One region of the Kitasatospora sp. NPDC059673 genome, then DNA from elsewhere that is predicted to be linked to it. Evidence: riboswitches for the same ligand, from Rfam matches in the RefSeq annotation. Region 1 holds a riboswitch; the other holds the start of a gene.
The links. A riboswitch is a leader RNA that binds a small molecule or an ion and turns the genes downstream of it on or off. The one in region 1 is predicted to bind glycine.
Positions count from the first base shown of each region.

Region 2: linked by a shared signal. The riboswitch ahead of gcvP (aminomethyl-transferring glycine dehydrogenase) and the one ahead of gcvT (glycine cleavage system aminomethyltransferase GcvT) in region 1 are both predicted to bind glycine.

Region 1 is NZ_JBHWEN010000008.1:55,603-66,280, reverse strand. It holds gene ACFV18_RS12170 (L-serine ammonia-lyase) at 121-1,488, opposite strand; gene glyA (serine hydroxymethyltransferase) at 1,640-2,908, opposite strand; gene gcvH (glycine cleavage system protein GcvH) at 2,925-3,299, opposite strand; gene gcvT (glycine cleavage system aminomethyltransferase GcvT) at 3,402-4,520, opposite strand; glycine riboswitch at 4,670-4,774, opposite strand; gene ACFV18_RS12150 (enhanced serine sensitivity protein SseB) at 4,913-5,680, shown strand; gene ACFV18_RS12145 (enhanced serine sensitivity protein SseB C-terminal domain-containing protein) at 5,800-6,624, shown strand; gene ACFV18_RS12140 (ABC transporter permease) at 7,172-8,170, shown strand; gene ACFV18_RS12135 (ABC transporter substrate-binding protein) at 8,198-9,961, shown strand; gene ACFV18_RS12130 (ABC transporter permease) at 10,083-10,678, shown strand, end outside.
Region 2 is NZ_JBHWEN010000026.1:11,820-22,497, reverse strand. It holds gene ACFV18_RS26210 (ATP-binding protein) at 1-725, opposite strand, end outside; gene ACFV18_RS26205 (TrmH family RNA methyltransferase) at 776-1,636, opposite strand; gene rplT (50S ribosomal protein L20) at 1,755-2,141, opposite strand; gene rpmI (50S ribosomal protein L35) at 2,246-2,440, opposite strand; gene infC (translation initiation factor IF-3) at 2,574-3,263, opposite strand; gene ACFV18_RS26185 (DUF1844 domain-containing protein) at 3,726-4,100, shown strand; gene gcvP (aminomethyl-transferring glycine dehydrogenase) at 4,551-7,421, opposite strand; glycine riboswitch at 7,641-7,748, opposite strand; gene ACFV18_RS26175 (PRC and DUF2382 domain-containing protein) at 7,934-8,992, shown strand; gene ACFV18_RS26170 (MFS transporter) at 9,150-10,616, shown strand.

The DNA.
Region 1 (10,678 bases):
GCCCCTGCGGGGAGCTTCTGGTGGTGTCGGGGAAGTGCTGCCGGGCGACCCGCGAGCGATCACCGAGAAGGCCGGGGCCCCCTGCGGGAGCCTCCGGCGGCTGGGCTGGGGTGGTGGGGGTCAGCACTCGATGACGTTGACGGCGAGGCCGCCGCGGGAGGTTTCCTTGTACTTGATCTTCATGTCGGCGCCGGTCTCCTTCATGGTCTTGATGGCCTTGTCGAGGGAGACGTGGTGGCGGCCGTCGCCGCGGAGGGCCATGCGGGCGGCGGTGACGGCTTTGACGGAGGCCATGCCGTTGCGTTCGATGCAGGGGATCTGGACGAGGCCGCCGACGGGGTCGCAGGTGAGGCCGAGGTTGTGCTCGATGCCGATTTCGGCGGCGTTCTCGACCTGTTCGGGGGTGCCGCCGAGGACGTCGGCGAGGCCGCCCGCGGCCATGGAGCAGGCGGAGCCGACTTCGCCCTGGCAGCCGACCTCGGCGCCGGAGATGGAGGCGTTCTCCTTGAAGAGCATGCCGATGGCGCCTGCGGCGAGGAGGAAGCGGACGATGCCGTCCTCGTCGGCGCCAGGGATGAAGTTCAGGTAGTAGTGCAGAACGGCGGGGATGATGCCGGCGGCGCCGTTGGTGGGGGCGGTGACGACGCGGCGGCCGGAGGCGTTCTCCTCGTTGACGGCCATCGCGTAGAGGGTGACCCATTCCATCGCGTTGCCGGGGCCGATGCCCTCCGCGCGCATGGCGCGGGCGGCGGACGCGGCGCGGCGGCGGACCTTGAGGCCGCCCGGGAGGATGCCCTCGCGGGACATGCCGGCGGCCACGCACTCCTTCATGACGTCCCAGATTTCGAGCAGCCCGGCCCGGATCTCGGCCTCGGTGCGCCAGGCCTTCTCGTTCTCCAGCATCAGGCCGGAGATGGACAGGCCGGTCTCCCGGGTCAGGCGGAGCAGTTCCTCGCCGGTGCGGAAGGGGTGGCGCAGCACGGTGTCGTCGGGCTTGACCCGGGCCTGGCCGATCGCGTCCTCGTCGACCACGAAGCCGCCGCCGACGGAGTAGTAGGTCTTTTCGAGGAGCACCTCCCCGGCCGCGTCGTAGGCCCACAGGGCCATGCCGTTGGCGTGGTAGGGCAGGGCCTTGCGGCGGTGCAGGATCAGCTGGGTGTCGGGGTCGAAGGCGATCTCGTGGCGGCCCAGCAGGTTGAGCCGCTTGGCGGCGCGGATCCGTTCGACGTCGAGGTCGGCCTGGTCGACGTCGACGGTGCGGGGGGAGTTGTTCTCCAGGCCGAGCAGGACGGCCTTGGGGGTGCCGTGGCCGTGGCCGGTGGCGCCGAGGGAGCCGTACAGCTCGGCGCGGAGCGAGGCGACCTGGTCGAGGTGTCCTTCGGAGGCGAGCCGGCGGGCGAACATCCGGGCGGCGCGCATCGGGCCGACGGTGTGCGAGGAGGACGGTCCGATGCCGATGGAGAAGAGGTCGAAGACGCTGATGGCCACGGGGTGACGTCCTTGTCTGGTCTCGTGGAGTGGTTCGTCCGGTGGGACGGGGACTGCGCATGGAACGGGGCACCGCGCGCACGTCTTCCAGTGTGCGTGGTGCCCCGGGGGTTCCGGGCGACCGCCAGGTGTCGGTGGCCGCGAGGAAGGGTTACAGCTCGGGGTACAGCGGGTGCTTCGCGGCGAGCGCGGTGACCCGGGCCTTCAGCGACTCGGCCTTGGCGGCGTCGAAGCCGGGCTTGAGGGTCTCCGCGATGACGTCGGCGACCTCGCGGAAGTCCTCGGCGTCGAAGCCGCGGGTGGCCAGCGCCGGGGTGCCGATGCGCAGACCCGAGGTGACCATCGGCGGGCGCGGGTCGTTCGGGACGGCGTTGCGGTTGACGGTGATGCCGACCTCGTGCAGGCGGTCCTCGGCGTCCTGGCCGTTGAGCTCGCTGTTGCGCAGGTCGACCAGCACCAGGTGCACGTCGGTGCCGCCGGACAGGACGGAGACGCCGGAGGCGGTCACGTCCTCCTGGAGCAGGCGCTCGGCGAGGATCTTCGCGCCTTCCAGGGTACGGCGCTGACGGTCCTTGAACTCGTCGGTGGCCGCGACCTTGAAGGCCACCGCCTTGCCGGCGATGACGTGCTCCAGCGGGCCGCCCTGCTGGCCGGGGAAGACCGCGGAGTTGATCTTCTTGGCGAACTCGGCCTTGGACAGGATGACGCCGCCGCGCGGGCCGCCCAGGGTCTTGTGGGTGGTGGTGGTGACCACGTCCGCGTACGGCACCGGGGAGGGGTGCAGGCCCGCGGCGACCAGGCCGGCGAAGTGCGCCATGTCGACCATCAGCAGGGCGCCGACCTCGTCCGCGATGCGGCGGAACTCGGCGAAGTCCAGCTGACGCGGGTAGGCGGACCAGCCGGCGATGATCAGCTTGGGCTGGTGCTCCTTGGCGAGGCGCTCGACCTCGGCCATGTCGACCTGGCCGGTCTTCTCGTCCACGTGGTAGGCGGCCACGTTGTAGAGCTTGCCGGAGAAGTTGATCTTCATGCCGTGGGTCAGGTGACCGCCGTGGGCCAGGTTCAGGCCCAGGATGGTGTCGCCCGGCTGGATCAGCGCGAACATCGCCGCGGCGTTCGCCTGCGCGCCGGAGTGCGGCTGCACGTTGGCGTGCTCGGCGCCGAACAGCTCCTTGACCCGGTCGATGGCGAGCTGCTCGACCACGTCGACGTGCTCGCAGCCGCCGTAGTAACGGCGGCCGGGGTAGCCCTCGGCGTACTTGTTGGTGAGCACCGAGCCCTGGGCCTCCATGACCGCCACCGGGGCGAAGTTCTCGGAGGCGATCATTTCCAGGGTGGTCTGCTGGCGGTGCAGCTCGGCGTCGACCGCGGCGGCGATCTCCGGGTCGAGCGCGTGGAGGGACTGGTTGAGAACCGTCATAGGGGAGATCTCCCGGTCAGGCGCCGATGAAGGCGGTGTAGCCGTCGGCGTCGAGCAGCTCGTCGGTCGCCTCGACCCGGACCTTGAACAGCCAACCGCCCTCGAAGGGCTCCGAGTTGACCAGGGCCGGGTCGTCGATGACCTCCTGGTTGACCTCGGTGACCTCGCCGGTGGCGGGGGAGAAGAGGTCGCTGACCGACTTGGTGGACTCGAGCTCGCCACAGGTCTCACCGGCGGTGACGGTGTCACCCACCGCGGGGAGCTGGACGTAGACGATGTCGCCGAGGGCGTCGGCCGCGTGCGCGGTGATGCCGACCGTCGACACCCCGTCCACGGCGGCGGTCAGCCACTCGTGCTCCTTGGTGTACTGCAGGTGCGTGGGGTTGCTCATGACGTCATTCTCCAGGATCGCAAGAGGGGAGGGCGCGGCCGTCCGCTGGGCGGACGAACCGGAAAAATCTGCTCGGACAGCAGGTGAAGGGCTGATCGAAGGTCAGCGGGCGCGCTTGTAGAACGGCAGCGCGACGACCTGGACGGGCTCGGCCTTGCCACGCACGTCCACCGCGACGGTGGTGCCCGGCTCGGCGTGCGCGGCGTCCACGTACGCGATGGCGATCGGCTTGCCCAGGGTCGGGGACGGCGAGCCGGAGGTGATCCGGCCGATCACGGCGCCCTCGGCGTCCACCACGGAGTACTCGGCGCGCGGGACGCGGCGGCCCTCGGAGACCAGGCCGACCAGCTTGCGCGGCGGGTTGGCCTCGGCTGCGGCCGAGGCCTCCTCCAGCGCCTTGCGGCCGACGAACTCGCCGCCGTTGGTGGTCTTGTCGAAGCGCACCACCCGGCCGAGGCCGGCGTCGAACGGGGTCAGCTCGGTGGACAGCTCGTGCCCGTACAGCGGCATGCCGGCCTCCAGGCGCAGCGTGTCGCGGCAGGACAGGCCGCAAGGGACCAGGCCCTCGGCGGTGCCGGCCTCGGTCAGCGCCGTCCACAGGTGCTCGGCGTCGGCGGGGGCGCAGAAGATCTCGAAGCCGTCCTCGCCGGTGTAGCCGGTACGGGCCAGCCAGACCTGACGGTCGGCCACGGTGGCGGGCAGCAGCGCGTAGTACTTGAGGCCGGGCAGGTCGGCGTCGGTGAGCTTGGCCAGGATGCCGTTGGCCTCCGGGCCCTGGACGGCGAGCAGCGCGTAGGCGTCGCGGTCGTCGCGGACGGTGGCGTCGAAGCCGGCCGCGCGCTCGGTCAGGGCGTCCAGCACCACCTGGGCGTTGGAGGCGTTGGCGACCACCAGGTACTCGTCGTCCGCGGTGCGGTAGACGATCAGGTCGTCCAGGATGCCGCCGTCCTCGCGGCAGATCATGGTGTAGCGGGCGCGCAGCACGCCGAGCGCGGAGATGAAGCCGACCAGCGCGTGGTCGAGCAGTTCGCCGGCCTGCGGGCCGGAGACGGTGATCTCGCCCATGTGCGACAGGTCGAACAGGCCGGCCTTGGTGCGGACCGCGAGGTGCTCCTCGCGCTCGCTGCCGTAGCGCAGCGGCATGTCCCAGCCCGCGAAGTCGGTCATGGTGGCGCCGAGCGAGCGGTGCAGCGCGTCGAGCGCGGTCAGGCGGAGGGACACGGCAGGACTCCCGGGATCTGGAAACGGGCAGGCTGGGGCGAACCTCCCCGTCTGTCGTCGAACCTGAGAGCTTCACCGCCATCCGAAAGGATGGCGGTTTGCACCGTGGGTGGGCGCACGGCGCGGCCGTGTCCACTTTCCAGATCTGCCTCGCCCGGGCGGTAAGGGGGCCTGAGAGATTCCGGGGAGGACTTGCTCCTTCGGCGCCGGTCGCGACCGGATGACGGTCGTTCCGGCTCTCCCGCGCGGGTTCGAGCGGCCGGTATGAAGTTTGGGCGGGCCCATCATGGCATGCCGGGGCCCGCTGGTGGGAGTGGGGTTCGACCGCGATCGCCGCGGGGCACTCGTGCGCGCCGCTAACCTGAACACAACCGTGAGTGTGGAGGGGCGAGATGGGGTTCCCGCTGGGTCAGGTTCCGGAAGGCGGGAGCTGGCCGGCCAACGAGCTGGAGCAGGTGCTGATGGCGGCCCTGGGCGACCCGGGGGCGACACCCAGGGTGATCGAGGTGCTGGCCCGCAGCCAGGTGTGGATTCCGCTGCCGGCCGGTGCCGACCCGCAGTCCGGCGAGCTCGACCTGCCGACCCTCGAACTCGCGGGCGCGCCCTACGTGCCGGTGTACAGCTCGCAGGAGCTGTACCTGCAGCACGCGCCGGGCATCCCGTTCGCGATCGCCCCGATGTGGGAGTTCGCCCGGGGCCTGCCGCTGGGCATCGGCATCGCGGTCAACCCCGAGGCGCCGGTGGGCATCCCGGTGCCGCCGGAGGGGGTGGGGGAGCTGCGGCGCGGGCCGCGCGGCGAGCAGTGGGAGGCGCAGGGCGTCACCGAGGGCGCGCGGGTGGCGCTCAAGGAACCCGAGCCGCACCAGGAGCCGTTCGCCTTCCTGGCCGCCGCGACCGGCGAACTCGCCGCCCTGCCCGGTGTGTTGACGGCCCGGCGGGCGCTGGCCCGGGTGGAGGGCGAGTCGACCCTGCTGTACATCGGCGTCCAGCTGGACCCGGCGGCCCCCGCCGACCCCGGTGACGTCAACCTGGCGCTCGGCCGGGCGCTCGGAACCGCGGCGCCGAGTTGGGGCGTCCACCTGGTGCTGCTCGACCTGGTCGCCGACCCGGTGGTGGACTGGCTGCTGGGGCGGGTACAGCCCTTCTACGTCAGACCGTGAATCCACCGGATGTCCGGGACGGCGGCATGACGGCTGTCGGGCGCGCCCCATAGGGTTGCTCCGGCACACCGCCGCGCGGTGGACGGGCGGACGAGGGAAGTCGAGAAAGAGGCGACGACGTGACGGGAGCAGCCGGCGATCCGGGCGCGATCGAGCGCGCCCTCGCAGCGGTCGCACCGGAGCGCTGGGAGGCGTACGAGGGGTTGTTGCGCGCTCTCGCGAGCGGGCAGGTCTGGATGCTGCTGTGGCACGGCAGCCCGGGCAGCCCGGACGCCCAGTACGGGAACATGGACGTCGGCGGGCACGGCTACGCGCCCTGTGTGACCTCCCCGGGGCAGCTGGCGGCCAGTGGCTGGGCGCGCGGCCACGAGGTGGTGTCCGGGCCGGAGATCGCCGGCTCCCTGTACCGCTCCCGCTGGGGCCTGTGGCTGGACCCGCACCGCCCCGGCGGCGGCATCGGCGTGCCGTGGGCCGACCTGCGGCGGATCGCCGTCGGCCTGGACCGGCTGCCGGCCGGGCCGCTGCGGATCTCCGAACCGACCGGCCAGGCACCGCAGTTCTTCGCCGTGCTGGAACAACAGGCCGCCGAGGTGCGCCCGTTGCGCTCGCTGCGCCGGGCCTGGGTGCAACCGGTGCTGGGCGAGCCGTACTTGGCGATCGGACTGGATCTCTACGACACCTCGCCGCAGGCCGTGGAGGCGGCCAGGGCGCTGGTGCAGCGGGCCGCCGCGCACGCCCCCGAGGGGCCGGCCGTCTCGACCGTGATGATGGCCGACGAGTTCGACCCGGTGGCGATGTGGCTGCGGGCCAACGCCCGCCCGTTCTTCGACCGGCAGGGCCCGCCGCAGGCCTACTCCACCGGTTTCGGTTACGCAGCGCAACCGCCGGCCGGGCCCGCGCCGGGCTGGCCGCAGCCCCAGTGGCCGGGCTATCCGGGCCGCTGACCGCACCCCGGCGGAACGCCTGAAGACCCCCGTACGAACCTTCCCCCGAAGGTCGGCGGGGGTTTTCCGCTGTTGCGCGCTCTACGCGTGCCACCAACGGCGCCACCTGGCGTTTCCCCGCCACTGGCGGGGTGTCGTCAGTGTGCCCCTTGACGTGCGAGTGACAGCTGTGTGAAGAGCGATATGCCAGCGCAACGAATGTGCATGCGAGCAGATCACGGTTAGGCATCCTTCGCCATGGGGGTCTTCCGTCCGGCACATCCAATGACGGAGAGTGCTGCCCAATGCGGAGCGCGAGACGATCCTCACGAAGGTGAACGTGCCGCCGCCACAGCATGAACCGCACGATGCGCATCTCCGTGCGGCAGCACCATGCGCGCCGGGGCACTCCGCCCGGCGTCGAACGGCACCACCCGCAACGCCCTGCTTGCCAAACGCACTTCTGCACCGCCGCATCGGCACCCGGCACCACCGCAACCGCTCTGCCTTCCGCACCAAACGCGACTCCGTGGGCCGGCCACCGTCGGCGAGGGGAACGAACTGACTCATGACCACACCCACCGAGACCTCGGGTCCGCCGGCCGGCGCGCAGCCTGACGGCGCGTCAACTTCCGAGCCGGCCAAGAAGATCGAGGGTCGCTCGCCGGGCCGGATCGCCTGGGACCGCCTCAAGCGCGACAAGATCGCGCTGGCCGGCGGTGTCGTGGTGATCCTGCTGGTGCTCGCGGCGATCTTCGCGCCGGTGCTGAGCTCGATGTTCGGCCACCCGCCGAACGAACCGCACCCGGACCAGATCAACCCCGACCTCGGCCTGCCCAAGGGCGCGTTCGGCGGCATCAGCAGCGACTTCCTGCTGGGTGTCGACCCGACGTTCGGCCGCGACGTGTTCTCCCGGATCCTCTTCGGTGCGCAGATCTCGATGCTGGTGGCGCTCGGCGCCGCCGTGCTGTCGGTCTGCATCGGTGTGGTCATGGGCGTCATGGCCGGCTACTTCGGCGGCTGGGTGGACGCGTTCATCAGCCGCGTCATGGACATCCTGCTGGCCTTCCCGCAGCTGCTGTTCAGCATCGCGCTGGTGTCGGTGATGCCCACCTCGGCGTTCGGCATCCCGGACCAGTGGCTGCGGCCGCTCATTCTGGTCTTCGTCATCGGCTTCTTCGGCTGGCCGTACATCGGGCGCATCGTCCGAGGCCAGGCCATGTCCCTGCGCGAACGGGAGTTCGTGGACGCGGCCCGCAGCCTCGGCGCCGGCCGCACCCACATCCTGTTCCGCGAACTCCTGCCCAACCTGGTGGCGCCGATCCTGGTCTACGCGACCCTGATCATCCCCACCAACATCCTCAACGAGGCGGCGCTCAGCTTCCTCGGGGCCGGTGTCCGCCCGCCCACCGCTTCCTGGGGGCAGATGCTCTCCGACGCGGTCCGGATCTACGAGGCGGACCCCATGTACATGGTCGTTCCCGGCCTCGCCATCTTCATCACCGTGCTCGCCTTCAACCTCTTCGGTGACGGCCTGCGCGACGCGCTCGACCCCAAGGGCAACTGAGCCCGCGACTCTGGAGGTTTCCAACCCATGAAGCGAAACAGGACGCTCGCGGTCGCCGCCCTCGCGGCCACCCTCGCGCTCACCGCCACTGCCTGCGGCGGCAGCAAGGACAGCGGCGACGAGAGCAGCAACAAGGGCGGCGCGGGCTTCAACGCGGCCGTCGACAAGGTGGTGAACGCGTCCGACAAGAAGGGCGGCACCCTCAACATGTGGACCACCACCGACGTGGACTCGCTCGACCCCGGTCGCGCGTACTACGCCTCGGTGTGGAACTTCGAGCGCTTCTACGCCCGCACCCTGCTCGCCTTCGACGGCAAGCCGGGCAAGGAGGGCCTGAAGCTGGTCCCCGACCTGGCCGCCGCCCAGCCGGAGATCTCTGCGGACGCCAAGACCTACACCTTCAAGCTGAAGCCGGGTCTGAAGTTCGAGGACGGCTCGGTCATCACCTCGAAGGACATCAAGTACGGCATCGAGCGCATCTTCGCGCAGGACGTCATCTCCGGCGGCCCGACCTACCTGATCAACGAGCTGGACCAGGGCCAGAACTACAAGGGCCCCTACACCGACTCGGACCCGAACAAGCTCGGCCTGAAGACCGTCCTGACCCCGGACGACAACACCATCGTCTTCAACCTGGCCAAGCCCAACTCGGACTTCCCGTACCTGCTGGCCATGGGCTCCGCCGCCCCGGTCCCGCAGAAGCTGGACACCGGCGCCCAGTACGGCCAGAAGCCGGTCTCCTCCGGCCCGTACAAGTTCAAGTCGGCCGAGCCGGGCAAGCTCTACGAGCTGGTCCGCAACGAGAACTGGGACCCGGCCTCCGACCCGTTCCGCAAGGCGCTGCCGGACGTCGTCAAGCTGACCGTCACCACCAACGCCGACGACATGGACGCGCAGCTGCTGGCGAACACCGCCGACCTCGACTGGGCCCAGACCGGCCTGTCGCAGGCCGCGCAGGTCAAGGTGCTGCAGGACCAGGCGCTGAAGGCCAACACCGACGACCCGTACAACGGCTTCATCCGCTACGTCAGCCTCGCCCCGTCGGTCGCCCCGTTCGACAACCAGCACTGCCGCAACGCGGTGCTGTACGCGGCCGACACCACCGCCCTGCAGACCGCCCGCGGCGGCTCGGTGGCCGGCTCGATCTACGGCTCGATGCTGCCCCCGAACATCCTCGGCTCGGACGACTACGACCCGTACAAGCTGACCCAGGGCAAGCCGAACATCGAGAAGGCCAAGGAAGAGCTGAAGGCCTGCGGCAAGCCGGAAGGCTTCAAGACCAACATCGCGGTGCGCGGCAACAAGCCGAAGGAGGTCAACTCCGCGGTGGCGCTGCAGACCGCCCTCAAGGCCGTCAACATCGACGTCACGGTCCAGCAGTACGACGGCAAGCTGATCGCCTCCGAGATCGGCGCGCCCGACGTGGTCAAGTCCAAGGGCTACGGCCTGATCGTGATGGGCTGGGGCGCCGACTTCCCGACCGGCTCCGGCTACATGCAGCCGCTGATGGACGGCCGCTTCATCCCGAGCAACGGCAACAGCAACTACTCCGAGATCAACGACCCGGAGATCAACGGCTGGTTCGACCAGGCCGCGCAGCAGACCGACCCGGCCAAGGCCGCCGAGCTGTACAAGAAGATCAACCACAAGGTGATCGACGGCGGCTACTACCTGCCGATCGTCGCCGACAAGGCCCTGAACTGGCGCAACCCGCGCCTGACCAACGTCTACATCTCCGACGCGTTCGGCGAGGTGGACTTCCAGGCCCTCGGCGTCTCCGACGGCAAGTGACCTGACCTTCTCCCTTTAGTTCGCACCGCTAGTCCGAAGGGCAGGTGAAGGCCCTGCCCGGTCCGGCCGGAACAGTCCCCCACCGGGGACGTCCGGCCGGACCGTGGCAGGGCCGACCGCAGTGCTCGTGTATCTCTTCAGGCGACTGATCAACGTCGTCCTCATGCTGCTGGTGGTCGCTGCGGTGACCTTCGGCATCTTCTTCATGGTGCCCAAGCTCACCGGAACCGACCCCGCGCTGCTCTACGTGGGCAAGATCGCGGACAAGGTGGCCGTCGAGGGTATCCGCCACAAGATGGGCCTCGACAAGTCGATCGTCGAACAGTTCTGGCTCTTCCTGAAGGGCATCGTCGTCGGCCGCGACTACAACGCCGGCACCGACGTGACCCACTGCTACGCCCCCTGCCTGGGCTACTCGTTCAAGACCGAGCGGGCGGTCTGGCCGCTGCTGCTCAACCGGGTCGGCGTGGACGCTTCGCTGGCCGTCGGTGCCTCGATCCTGTGGCTGGTGTTCGGCACCGCCACCGGCGTCATCTCCGCGCTGCGCCGGGGCACCCCGCTGGACCGCATCAGCATGTCCGTCGCGCTGGCCGGCGTCTCGCTGCCGATGTACTTCACCGGCATGGTCGCGCTCGCGGTCTTCGTCGGACAGCTCGGCTGGTTCCCGCGCAAGTACACGGACTTCACGGTCGATCCGGTGGCCTGGTTCCAGGGGCT
Region 2 (10,678 bases), on a different contig from region 1:
TCGCCCCACTGCTCGCCCAGCGGCCCCGCCACCCGGATGTCGAACCGCTCCTCGGGGATGCCCGCCGCGACCTTCCCCTCCACGTGCCGGCGCACCGCCGCCGCCAGATCCAGCCGCTGACGGCGGATCTCCAGCCGGCCCGCGTCGATCCGCGAGATGTCCAACAGCTCCGCGATCAGCCGGGTCACCCGGTCCGCGTCCGCATCGACGGTCTCCAGCATCACCCGCTTCTGGCCGTCGTTGAAGCGCTCCCACTTCGCCAGCAGCGTCGCCGTGAAACCCTTCACGCTGGTCAGTGGCGAGCGCAGCTCGTGCGCGACGGTCGCGATCAGCTCGGCGTGGCTGCGCTCGGTACGCCGCCGCGCCTCGGTGCCGCGCAGCGTCACCACCACCCGCCGTACCGGCCCGCCCGGCCGCTCCCGCAGGTAGCGGGCGCACACCAGCACCTCACGCCCACCGGGCAGCAGCAGGTTGCGCTCCGGCTGCCCGCTGCGCACCGCCAGGCCCCCGTACGGGTCGGTCAGCTGCCACCAGCGCCGGCCGTCCAGGTCCTCCAGCGGCAGCGCCCGCTCCAGCGCGACACCGATCGCGCAGTGCGCGGAGCGGCCGGTGATCCGTTCGGCGGCCCGGTTGAACACCACCACCCGGCCCTGTGCGTCCGCGACCACCAGCCCGTCCGGCAGGTCGTCCGGTTCCAGGGTCGCCAAGCCGTCGTCGCCGCCCATGGGTGTCCTCCCCCGCCCCGTACCGGCTATGGGGATCGACCCTAGCGCGCTCAGGCCGTGCCGCGACACCCGCCGGGGGAGCGCTGGGCGCGCGCGGAGGCGTACAGGCACACGGCGGCGGCCGTGGCGAGATTCAAGCTCTCCGCGTGCCCGTGGATCGGGACGCGCACCACCTCGTCCGCCAGCGCCCGGGTCTCCTCCGGCAGCCCCCACGCCTCATTGCCGAACACCCACGCGCACGGGCCCTCAAGGGTGCCCTCGTCCAGTTCCTGGTCCAGGTCGCGCTGCCCGGCGCCGTCCGCGGCCAGCACCCGCACCCCGGCCTCCCGCAGCCGCGCCACCGCTTCCTCGACCGGCACCCCGGTCGCGAACGGCAGGTGGAACAGGCTGCCCACCGACGCCCGCACCGCCTTCGGGTTGTACGGGTCCACCGAGGCGTCGGTCAGCACCACCGCGTCCGCGCCCGCCGCGTCCGCGGTGCGCAGCACGGTGCCCGCGTTCCCGGGGTCGCGCACGTGCGCGAGCACCGCGACCAGCTTCGGCCGGGACGCCAGCACCTGCTCGAACGGGGTGTCGATGAACCGGCACAGCGCGACGATGCCCTGCGGGGTGACGGTGTCGCAGATCTCCGCGATCACTTCCTCGGTGGCGGTCAGCACCGGCAGGCCCTCGGCGTGTGCGGTGGCCACGATCTCGGCGTGCCGCTCGGCGGCCTCGCGGGTCAGGTACACCTCCACCACGGTGTGCTCCCCGCCGGGCAGCCGCCCGAACGCCACCGCCTCGCGCACGGCCTGCGGGCCCTCGGCCAGGAAACGCCGCTCCTTGCTCCGCTGGTTGCGCTTGGCCAGCCGGCGGGCGGCGACGACGCGCGGGGAGCGCAGGGAGGTCAGCAGGGGGGTCTCGGTGCTCATGCTCACGTTCTTCGTCACGAAGGGGCGGGCGGACAAGAGGGCAGGGGCGCTGTAACGCACGGACCCGCAGGCCGGGCGGCCTGCGGGTCCGGGAAAAGCAATCAGGGCACGGCCTGGATCAGGCGGCGACCTTGGGGGCGTTGACGTCCTCCGGCAGCGCCTTCTGGGCGACCTCGACCAGCGCGTGGAACGCGACGGTGTCGTTGACCGCGAGCTCGGCGAGCATCTTGCGGTCGATCTCGACGCCGGCGGCCTTCAGGCCCTGCACGAAGCGGTTGTAGGTCATGCCGTTGGCGCGGGCAGCGGCGTTGATGCGCTGGATCCACAGCTGACGGAAGTCGCCCTTGCGCTTCTTGCGGTCGTTGAAGTTGTAGACCAGCGAGTGGGTGACCTGCTCCTTGGCCTTGCGGTACAGGCGCGAGCGCTGGCCGCGGTAGCCGGAGGCGCGCTCCAGGATGACCCGGCGCTTCTTGTGGGCGTTCACTGCCCGCTTGACGCGTGCCACTTCATTACTCCTTGGTTCCGGACCCCGGGTTCGTGCCGCCGGTCCGTTATTCGATTCGGTCGGTAAGGATCAGCTGTGCCCGCGGCGCGGCCGCGGGCGGGCGATCACTTGCCGAGAAGCTTCTTGATCTTCTTGGCGTCGCCGGGGGCCATCTCGGCGTTGCCGGCCAGCTTGCGGGTCAGCGTCGAGGGCTTGTGCTCAAGCAGGTGGCGACGGCCGGCACGCTCGCGCAGCACCTTCCCGGAGCCAGTGATCTTGAAGCGCTTGCTGGCGCCGCTGTGCGTCTTCTGCTTCGGCATGTCGCCGTATCTCCTCGTCGGTCCGTTCGCGGCCCGCACCCGGTGGGTGCGGGCCGGAACTGGATGGATCTCGTCGCCGGGGCGGATGCCCCGGGTCCGGTGCCGATCCCGTCCGGAATCCGAGCCCGAAGGCTCAGGCGTCCTGGGCGGTCTCGGCGGGCTGCTCGACCTCGGCGGCCGGCTCGGCGGTCTCGGTCTCGGTCTCCTCGACCGGCTCCGCCTCGTCCGACTGCTCCGCGGCCGGGCCGCGACCGAGCCGCTCCGCCTTGCGGGCGTCGGCGGCGGCGCGGGCCTCGGCCATCGCCTCGGTCTTCTTCTTGTGCGGGCCGAGAACCATGATCATGTTTCGGCCGTCCTGCTTGGCCGCGGACTCCACGAAGCCGAGCTCCTGGACATCCTCCGCGAGCCGCTGCAGCAGTCGGAAGCCCAGCTCGGGGCGGGACTGCTCACGACCGCGGAACATGATCGTGATCTTGACCTTGTCGCCCTGCTTGAGGAACCGGACGACGTGACCCTTCTTGGTGTCATAGTCGTGCGGGTCGATCTTCGGCCGGAGCTTCATCTCCTTGATGACCGTGTGCGCCTGGTTCTTGCGCGCCTCACGGGCCTTCATGGCCGACTCGTACTTGAACTTGCCGTAGTCCATGAGCTTGCACACCGGCGGGCGCGCCGTGGCGGCGACCTCGACCAGGTCCAGGTCGTACTCCTGGGCAAGCTCCAGCGCCTTCGCGAGCGGGACGATGCCGACCTGCTCGCCGCTGGGACCGACGAGTCGCACCTCGGGGACGCGAATCCGGTCGTTGATGCGGGGCTCGGTGCTGATGGGGCCTCCTCGGTTGCACCTTCTTCGATGCGGCCGTCGGACGGCGGTCGCACGTAGTGGTTTCGACCACTGGGCGGGGCTTCATTCATGCTCCGCTGCCCCTCTGCCGCCTGGCAGAAGCACCGAACGCACGAAAAAAGCCCCGCACGGTACAGGCGGGGCTCCACACGTTCCGGGATGTCCTGACGGACACCACTGGCAGCAAGCAATCCTTGCGGCGCTCGCCACGGACCGGACCCGTCGGCCCTTCGGCCGCTCGGGTGGGAGACTGTCGCGGTTGCCCTCTCGGGCCTCCTGAAGTGGAGCCTCCACTTGCTGGCCTGGCACCCCAATCGGGTTCCTGGCCGGTCAGTCTCGAAGCATACCAGCGTTCCGGGGCCGACCGGTATTCCGGTCCGCCTCCGCCCGCCTTGTACCCTCCCTTTGTACTGCGCTTTCGCACCAGCACCCCGGAGTGACACCGTGACCAGCCAGCCCGACCACTCGCCCGAGTCCGACCAGGCCCTCGGCTTCGACGACCTGACCCGCGACATCGCCGAGGTCCCCGCCGTCGAGGTGATCACCACCGTCGCCGTCCACCTGATGAGCGCCGCCGCCGTCAAGTGCGGCCTGGCCGAGGGCGGCGAGGCCGACAAGGACCTCGACGAGGCCCGCAAGCTGATCACCGCCCTGGCCGGCCTGGTCACCGCCGGAGCCCCCGAAATCTCCAACTTCCACGCCGCCCCCCTCCGCGACGGCCTCCGCTCCCTCCAGCTCGCCTTCCGCGAAGCCTCCCTCATCCCGGACGCCCCCGGCTCCGGCCCCGGCGAAAAGTTCACGGGCCCGGTCTACTCCTGACCCACCCCACCCAAGGCGCCTCCCGCACCCCCCTGCCGGAGGCGCCTTCGCCTTTCCCCGCCCCCGCCCCGCCCCGCACCCCGCCAGGGGCGCGAGGAACTGCGCGCAGCGGAAGACCCCAAAGCCAAAACCGCCCGCCGGGAGCACCCCTCCCACCGGGCGGCTTCCCGCTCAGCTCCGCCGAAGCCCACCGCAGGCGCCCCTCCCCGCACCCCGCCACGGGCGCGAGGAACTGCGCGCAGCGGAAGACCCCAAAGCCAAAACCGCCCGCCGGGAGCACCCCTCCCACCGGGCGGCTTCCCGCTCAGCTCCGCCGAAGCCCACCGCAGGCGCCCCTCCCCGCCCCGCCAGGGGCGCGAGGAACTGCGCGCAGCGGAAGACCCCAAAGCCGAAGCCGCCCGCCGAAGAAAGATCCCTCGGCGGGCGGCTCCAGCTCTACGCGGTCACCGATCAGGCGTCGTACTCATCGAGCGGCGGGCACGAGCAGACCAGGTTCCGGTCCCCGTACGCCCCGTCGATGCGTCGCACCGCCGGCCAGTACTTGTCCGCCGGGTTGACGCCCGCCGGAAAGACCGCCTCTTCGCGGGTGTAGGCGTGCGCCCACTCCCCGGCCAGCATCGCCGCCGTGTGCGGCGCGTTGCGCAGCGGGTTGTCGTCCGCCGCCCATTCGCCCGAGCCGACCTTCTCGATCTCCCGGCGGATAGCGATCATCGCCTCGCAGAAGCGGTCGATCTCGTGCAGGTCCTCGGACTCCGTCGGCTCGATCATCAGCGTGCCGGCGACCGGGAACGACATGGTCGGGGCGTGGAAGCCGTAGTCGATCAGTCGCTTGGCGATGTCGTCTACGCTGACGCCCGTCTCCTTGCTGAGCGGCCGCAGGTCGATGATGCACTCGTGCGCGACCAGCCCGCCGGGCCCGGTGTAGAGCACTGGGAAGTGCGGGGCGAGCCGCTTGGCGATGTAGTTGGCGTTCAGCACGGCCACCTGGGTGGCGCGCTTGAGGCCCTCGCCGCCCATCAGGCGGACGTACGACCAGGAGATCGGCAGGATCGCCGCGGAGCCCCACGGCGCGGCCGAGATCGGTCCGACGCCGGTCGCGGGGCCGGCCTCGGCCTGCAGCGGGTGGTTGGGCAGGTACGGCGCGAGGTGCGCGCGCACCGCGACCGGGCCGACGCCGGGGCCGCCGCCGCCGTGCGGGATGCAGAAGGTCTTGTGCAGGTTCAGGTGCGAGACGTCCGCGCCGAACTTGCCGGGCTTGGCGAGGCCGACCAGCGCGTTCAGGTTGGCGCCGTCCACGTACACCTGGCCGCCGGCCTCGTGGACGAGCGCGCAGATGTCGGTGATCTGGGTCTCGAACACGCCGTGGGTGGACGGGTAGGTGACCATCAGCACGGCCAGCTGCTCGCGGTGCTGCTCGATCTTGGCCTTGAGGTCCTCGACGTCCACGTCACCGTCGGCCAGCGTCTTGACGACCACGACCCGCATCCCGGCCATCGCCGCCGAGGCCGCGTTGGTGCCGTGCGCGGACGACGGGATGAGGCAGACGTCGCGCTGGGTGTCGCCGTTCGCCCGGTGGTACGCCCGGACGGCCAGCAGACCGGACAGCTCGCCCTGCGAGCCCGCGTTCGGCTGGATCGACACGGCGTCGTAGCCGGTGACCTCCACCAGCTGCTGCTCCAGCCCGCGGATCAGCGTCAGGAAGCCCTCGGCCTGGTCGACCGGCGCGAACGGGTGCAGCTGGCCGAACTCGGGCCAGGTGATCGGCTCCATCTCGGTGGTCGCGTTGAGCTTCATGGTGCAGGAGCCCAGCGGGATCATGCCGCGGTCGAGCGCGTAGTCGCGGTCCGAGAGGCGGCGCAGGTAGCGCAGCATCGCCGTCTCGGAGCGGTGGCTGTGGAACACCGGGTGGGTGAGGTAGTCGTCCTCGCGCAGCAGCGCGGCGGGGAGCGCCTCCGCGTCCTCGGCGACCACGTTCTCGACACCGAACGCGGCGAACACGGCCGCCAGGTGCTCACGGGTCGTCGTCTCGTCGCACGAGACCGAGACCCGGTCGCCATCGACCTTGTACACGTTCACGCCACCGGCCAGCGCCGCGGCGACAACCTCGTCGGCCTTGCCCGGCACAACGGCCGTCACGGTGTCGAAGAACGCCTCGTGGGCGAGCTCGACGCCGCCCGCGCGCAGGCCGGCGGCGAGCGCGGCGGCGTAGCGGTGGGTGCGGCGGGCGATGTCGGCGAGGCCGTCGGGGCCGTGGTAGACGGCGTACATGGAGGCCATCACGGCCAGCAGCACCTGCGCGGTGCAGATGTTGGAGGTGGCCTTCTCGCGGCGGATGTGCTGCTCGCGGGTCTGCAGGGCGAGCCGGTAGGCGCGGTTGCCGTCGGCATCGACGGAGACGCCGACCAGGCGGCCGGGCAGGTTGCGGGCGTACTCGGCGCGGACGGCCAGGTAGCCGGCGTGCGGGCCGCCGAAGCCCATCGGGACGCCGAAGCGCTGCGAGGTGCCGCAGGCGATGTCGGCGCCGAGCTCGCCGGGCGAGCGCAGCAGGGTGAGGGCGAGCAGGTCGGCGGCGACGGCGACGATCGCGCCGAGCTGGTGGGCCTGCTCGATGACGGGCTTGATCTCCCGCACCGCGCCGGACGCGCCGGGGTACTGGATCAGCACGCCGAAGACGCCGCGCTCGGCGATCTCCGCGGGGATGCCGTTCGACAGGTCCGCGGTGACGACCTCGACGCCGGTCGGTTCGGCGCGGGTCTGGATCACGGCGAGGGTCTGCGGCAGGGTGTCGGCATCGACCAGGAAGACGCCGCCCTTGACCTTGGTGACGCGCCGGGCCAGGGCCATCGCCTCGGCGGCGGCGGTGCCCTCGTCGAGCAGCGAGGAGCCGGAGGTGGCCAGGCCGGTCAGGTCGGCGACCATGGTCTGGAAGTTGAGCAGGGCCTCCAGGCGGCCCTGGGAGATCTCCGGCTGGTACGGGGTGTACGCGGTGTACCAGGCGGGGTTCTCGAGGACGTTGCGCAGGATGACCGGCGGGGTGAAGGTGCCGTAGTAGCCGAGGCCGATCATCGAGGTGAGGACCTGGTTGCGGCCGGCGAGCTCGCGCAGTTCGGCGAGCACCTGGGCCTCGCTGCGGCCGGCGGGCAGGCCGAGCGCGGTGAGGCTGCGGATGGCGTCGGGCACAGCCGCGTCGGACAGTTCGTCCAGCGAGGTGTAGCCGACCTGGGCCAGCATCTTCTGCTGGGCTTCGCTGTCGGGGCCGATGTGGCGGTGCTCGAAGGGGCTGGCCTGCTCAAGGTCGCTGAGCGTCGGCTGGGCGTTCATGGGGGTCGGGCCTCCTGGTCGCGGACCGGCGGTGGTACGCACGCCGGCCGGCCGCTGTGGGAGCGTCCGGGCGTACGAACCCGTCAGCCTCCCCCTCTGTCATCGGTACCTGAGAGCTTCGCGCGCCCGGGGTGGTGCCCCGGTCGGCTTGCACCGTCGGCGAGTGCAGCGGCCGGCGGCTTCGGTGCCGACGGTCCTGCCCTGCTTTCCAGAGTGACCTGATCCCACTCGGTACGGATGCCTGAGAGATTCCGGGGAGGGGTTGCTCCTTCGGCGTCCCGCAACCCCGCTTCTTTCACGGGTCCGGGACTCTCCCGAGCGGGCTCGGCGGTCGCCGCCCAGGGTACCAGCGCAGGCCAGGACGATCACCGGTGCGGCCCTCCGATCCGCCCCGGAAGGCGGCTTCCGGAGTGACACCGTCCGGTACGTGCCTTTTGGTGTGAAATAGCGGCCCGGCACGCTCCTCCGGTCGCTCCCCGACGGCCCCTCAGGAGCAGCAGCTGGAGGACAGCGTGCAGACCGATATCGATCCGCGCGACCTGATCGGACACAAGGCGGTCGACCGGAACGGTGACAAGATCGGCACGGTCGACGAGGTGTACCTGGACGACACCACCGGCGTACCCGAGTGGGCGGCCGTCCGGACCGGAATTTTCGGCCGGGACGCCTTCGTCCCGCTGACCACCAGCGAATTCTCCGGCGACGAGCTGCACGTCCCGTACGACAAGTCGCTGATCAAGGAGTCCCCGGACTTCGGCGTGGGCCAGCACCTCTCCCCGGAACAAGAACTCGAGCTGTACCGCTACTACGGCCTCGACACCGCGGGCCCCGAGGAACCCGTCCGATTCACCGCCGCACCCACGCCCACGCGCCCACCCGAGTCCGCGCCCGCGCCTGCACCTGCGCCTGCGCCCGAGCCGGCCGCCGACCGCGAGTTCGGCACCGCCGCTCCCTCCCCGGGCCCCGTCCACGGCCCGGCCCCCGCGCCCCCCGGCTTCACCGCCCCGCAGGCCACCCCCGAGACACCGGCCCGCCCCGCCGAGCCACCGACCGCCCGGGCGGACCGGGCGGACCGGGCGGACCGGGCGGACCGGGCGGACCGGGCGGACCGGGCGGAGCGGGCGGAGCGGCAGAAGCCGGTGGAGATCACCTGCCGCGAGGAGCGCCTGGACATCACCACCCAGTGGCACAACACCGGCACCACCCGGCTGCGCAAGTACGTGACCACCGAGGCGGTCGTGCGGCGGGTGCCAGTGGTGCGCGAGCGCGTGCGGGTGGAGCGGATCCCGGTGTCGGAGGCGGAGCGGGCGGCGCTGAGCGACCAGGAGATCGCCGAGGCGGTGGAGGAGGTCACGCTGCGCGAGGAGCGCCCGGTGATCCGCAAGTACCTGGTACCGGTGGAGCGGGTGCGGCTGGTGGTGGAGCAGTACACCGAGGAGCAGGTGATCCGCGAGGAGCTGCGCCGCGAGCAGGTGGAGGTGCACGGCGCGACCACCGACGCGGACGGCGAGGCCTCGCAGCGGCAGCCGTGGAACTCTCATCCGCAGGCCCCGGAGGCCTCTGCGGTCTGACGGTTCACCAACTCCCGGCCCCGGTCCGCCTCGGCGGGCCGGGGCCTCGGCTTTGCCAAAGTTTCACCATTAGATATTTGACAGAGTGAAGCATCTTTCGACATCGTTGCTTCAGTTCCTGCACTATCGCCCGTTTGAAGCAACCCGGAGGATTCCCGTGAGTGAGGCACCACAGCCCACTGCCGCGGCCGCCAAGCCCACCAGCGCCAGGGTCCTGCCCGCGCTGATCCTCGCCATGCTGGCGTTCAGCGTGGTGCAGACCGCGGTCGTCCCGATCCTTCCGGGGCTGGCCGTGGAACTGAAGGTTTCGGGCTCCGACATCACCTGGCTGATGACCGCCAACCTGCTCTCCGCCGCGGTCCTCACCCCGCTGCTCGGCCGCTTCGGCGACCTGCGCGGACGCAAGCCCATGCTGCTGGTCTCGCTGGCCGGCCTGGTGCTCGGCTCCGGCCTCGCGGTCTGCACCCACTCCTTCGGCCTGCTGGTCGTCGCCCGGGTGCTCCAGGGCGCGGGCGGTGGCGTGCTGCCGCTGGCGATCAGCATCGTGCGCGACGAACTGCCCCGGCGAAAGGTCACCGCCGGCGTCGCCGCCATCTCCGCCTCGATGGGCGTCGGCTCCGGCCTCGGCCTGGTCGCCACCGGTCTGCTGCTGGAGCACTGGAACTACAAGTCGATCTTCTGGATGGGCCTGATCTTCGGCCTGCTCGCCGTCCTGCTGGTGATCCTGCGGGTGCCCACCGACCCGGTCGTCGACAAGAACGGCGGCGCCGACCCGCTCGGCGCGCTCACCCTGGCCGGCTGGCTGTCCGCCCTGCTGATCGCCGTCAGCCGCGGCAACGAGTGGGGCTGGACCTCCACCCGCACGCTCGGCCTGTTCGCCGTCGCCGCGGTCGTCGCCCTGCTCTGGCTGCTGGTCGAGTCCAAGGTCTCCCACCCGCTGGTCGATCTGAAGATGATGGCCCGCCCGGCCGTCGCCTTCACCAACATCTCCGGCCTGCTGATCGGCTTCGGCATGTACGGCTCGTTCCTGGTGATCAGCAACTTCGCGCAGACCCCGGAGAAGCTCACCCACTACGGCTTCACCGCCACCGTGCTGCACGCCGGCATCATGCTGCTGCCCTCCGCCATCGGCTCCATGGTCGCCGCCCCGCTCGGCGCCCTCCTGATCGCCCGCCGCGGCCCGCGCCTCCCGTTGGTCCTCGGCGGCCTGCTCGGCGCCGTCGCCATGGTCTACCTGGCGCTGCGCCACGACGCCGAGTTCGACATCTACTTCGCCTCCGCCGTCTTCGGCCTCGGCGTCGGCCTGGCCTACGCGGCTATGCCCGCCTACATCAACGGCGCCGTCCCCGCCGAGCAGTCGGGCATCGCCAACGGCATGAACGCCGTCCTGCGCACCGTCGGCGGCGCCGTCGGCACCGCCGTGATGGGCGCGATCCTCACCGGCGACACCCTCAAGCTCCCGATCCCGGTCCACCTCCCCACCCTGAACGCCTACCAGCACGCCTTCTGGGTCGCCGGAGCCATGTGCCTGGTCGCCGCCGTCGTCCCCTTCGCCATCCGCGCCACCAAGCCCCCCACCGAGCAGCCCGCCCCCCAGCCGGCCCTCACCAAGACCGACGCCTGACGGCGTCCCCCCTCGCGTACTGGACACACGCGAGTCACCTCGGACACCCCCCGCCACGGGCA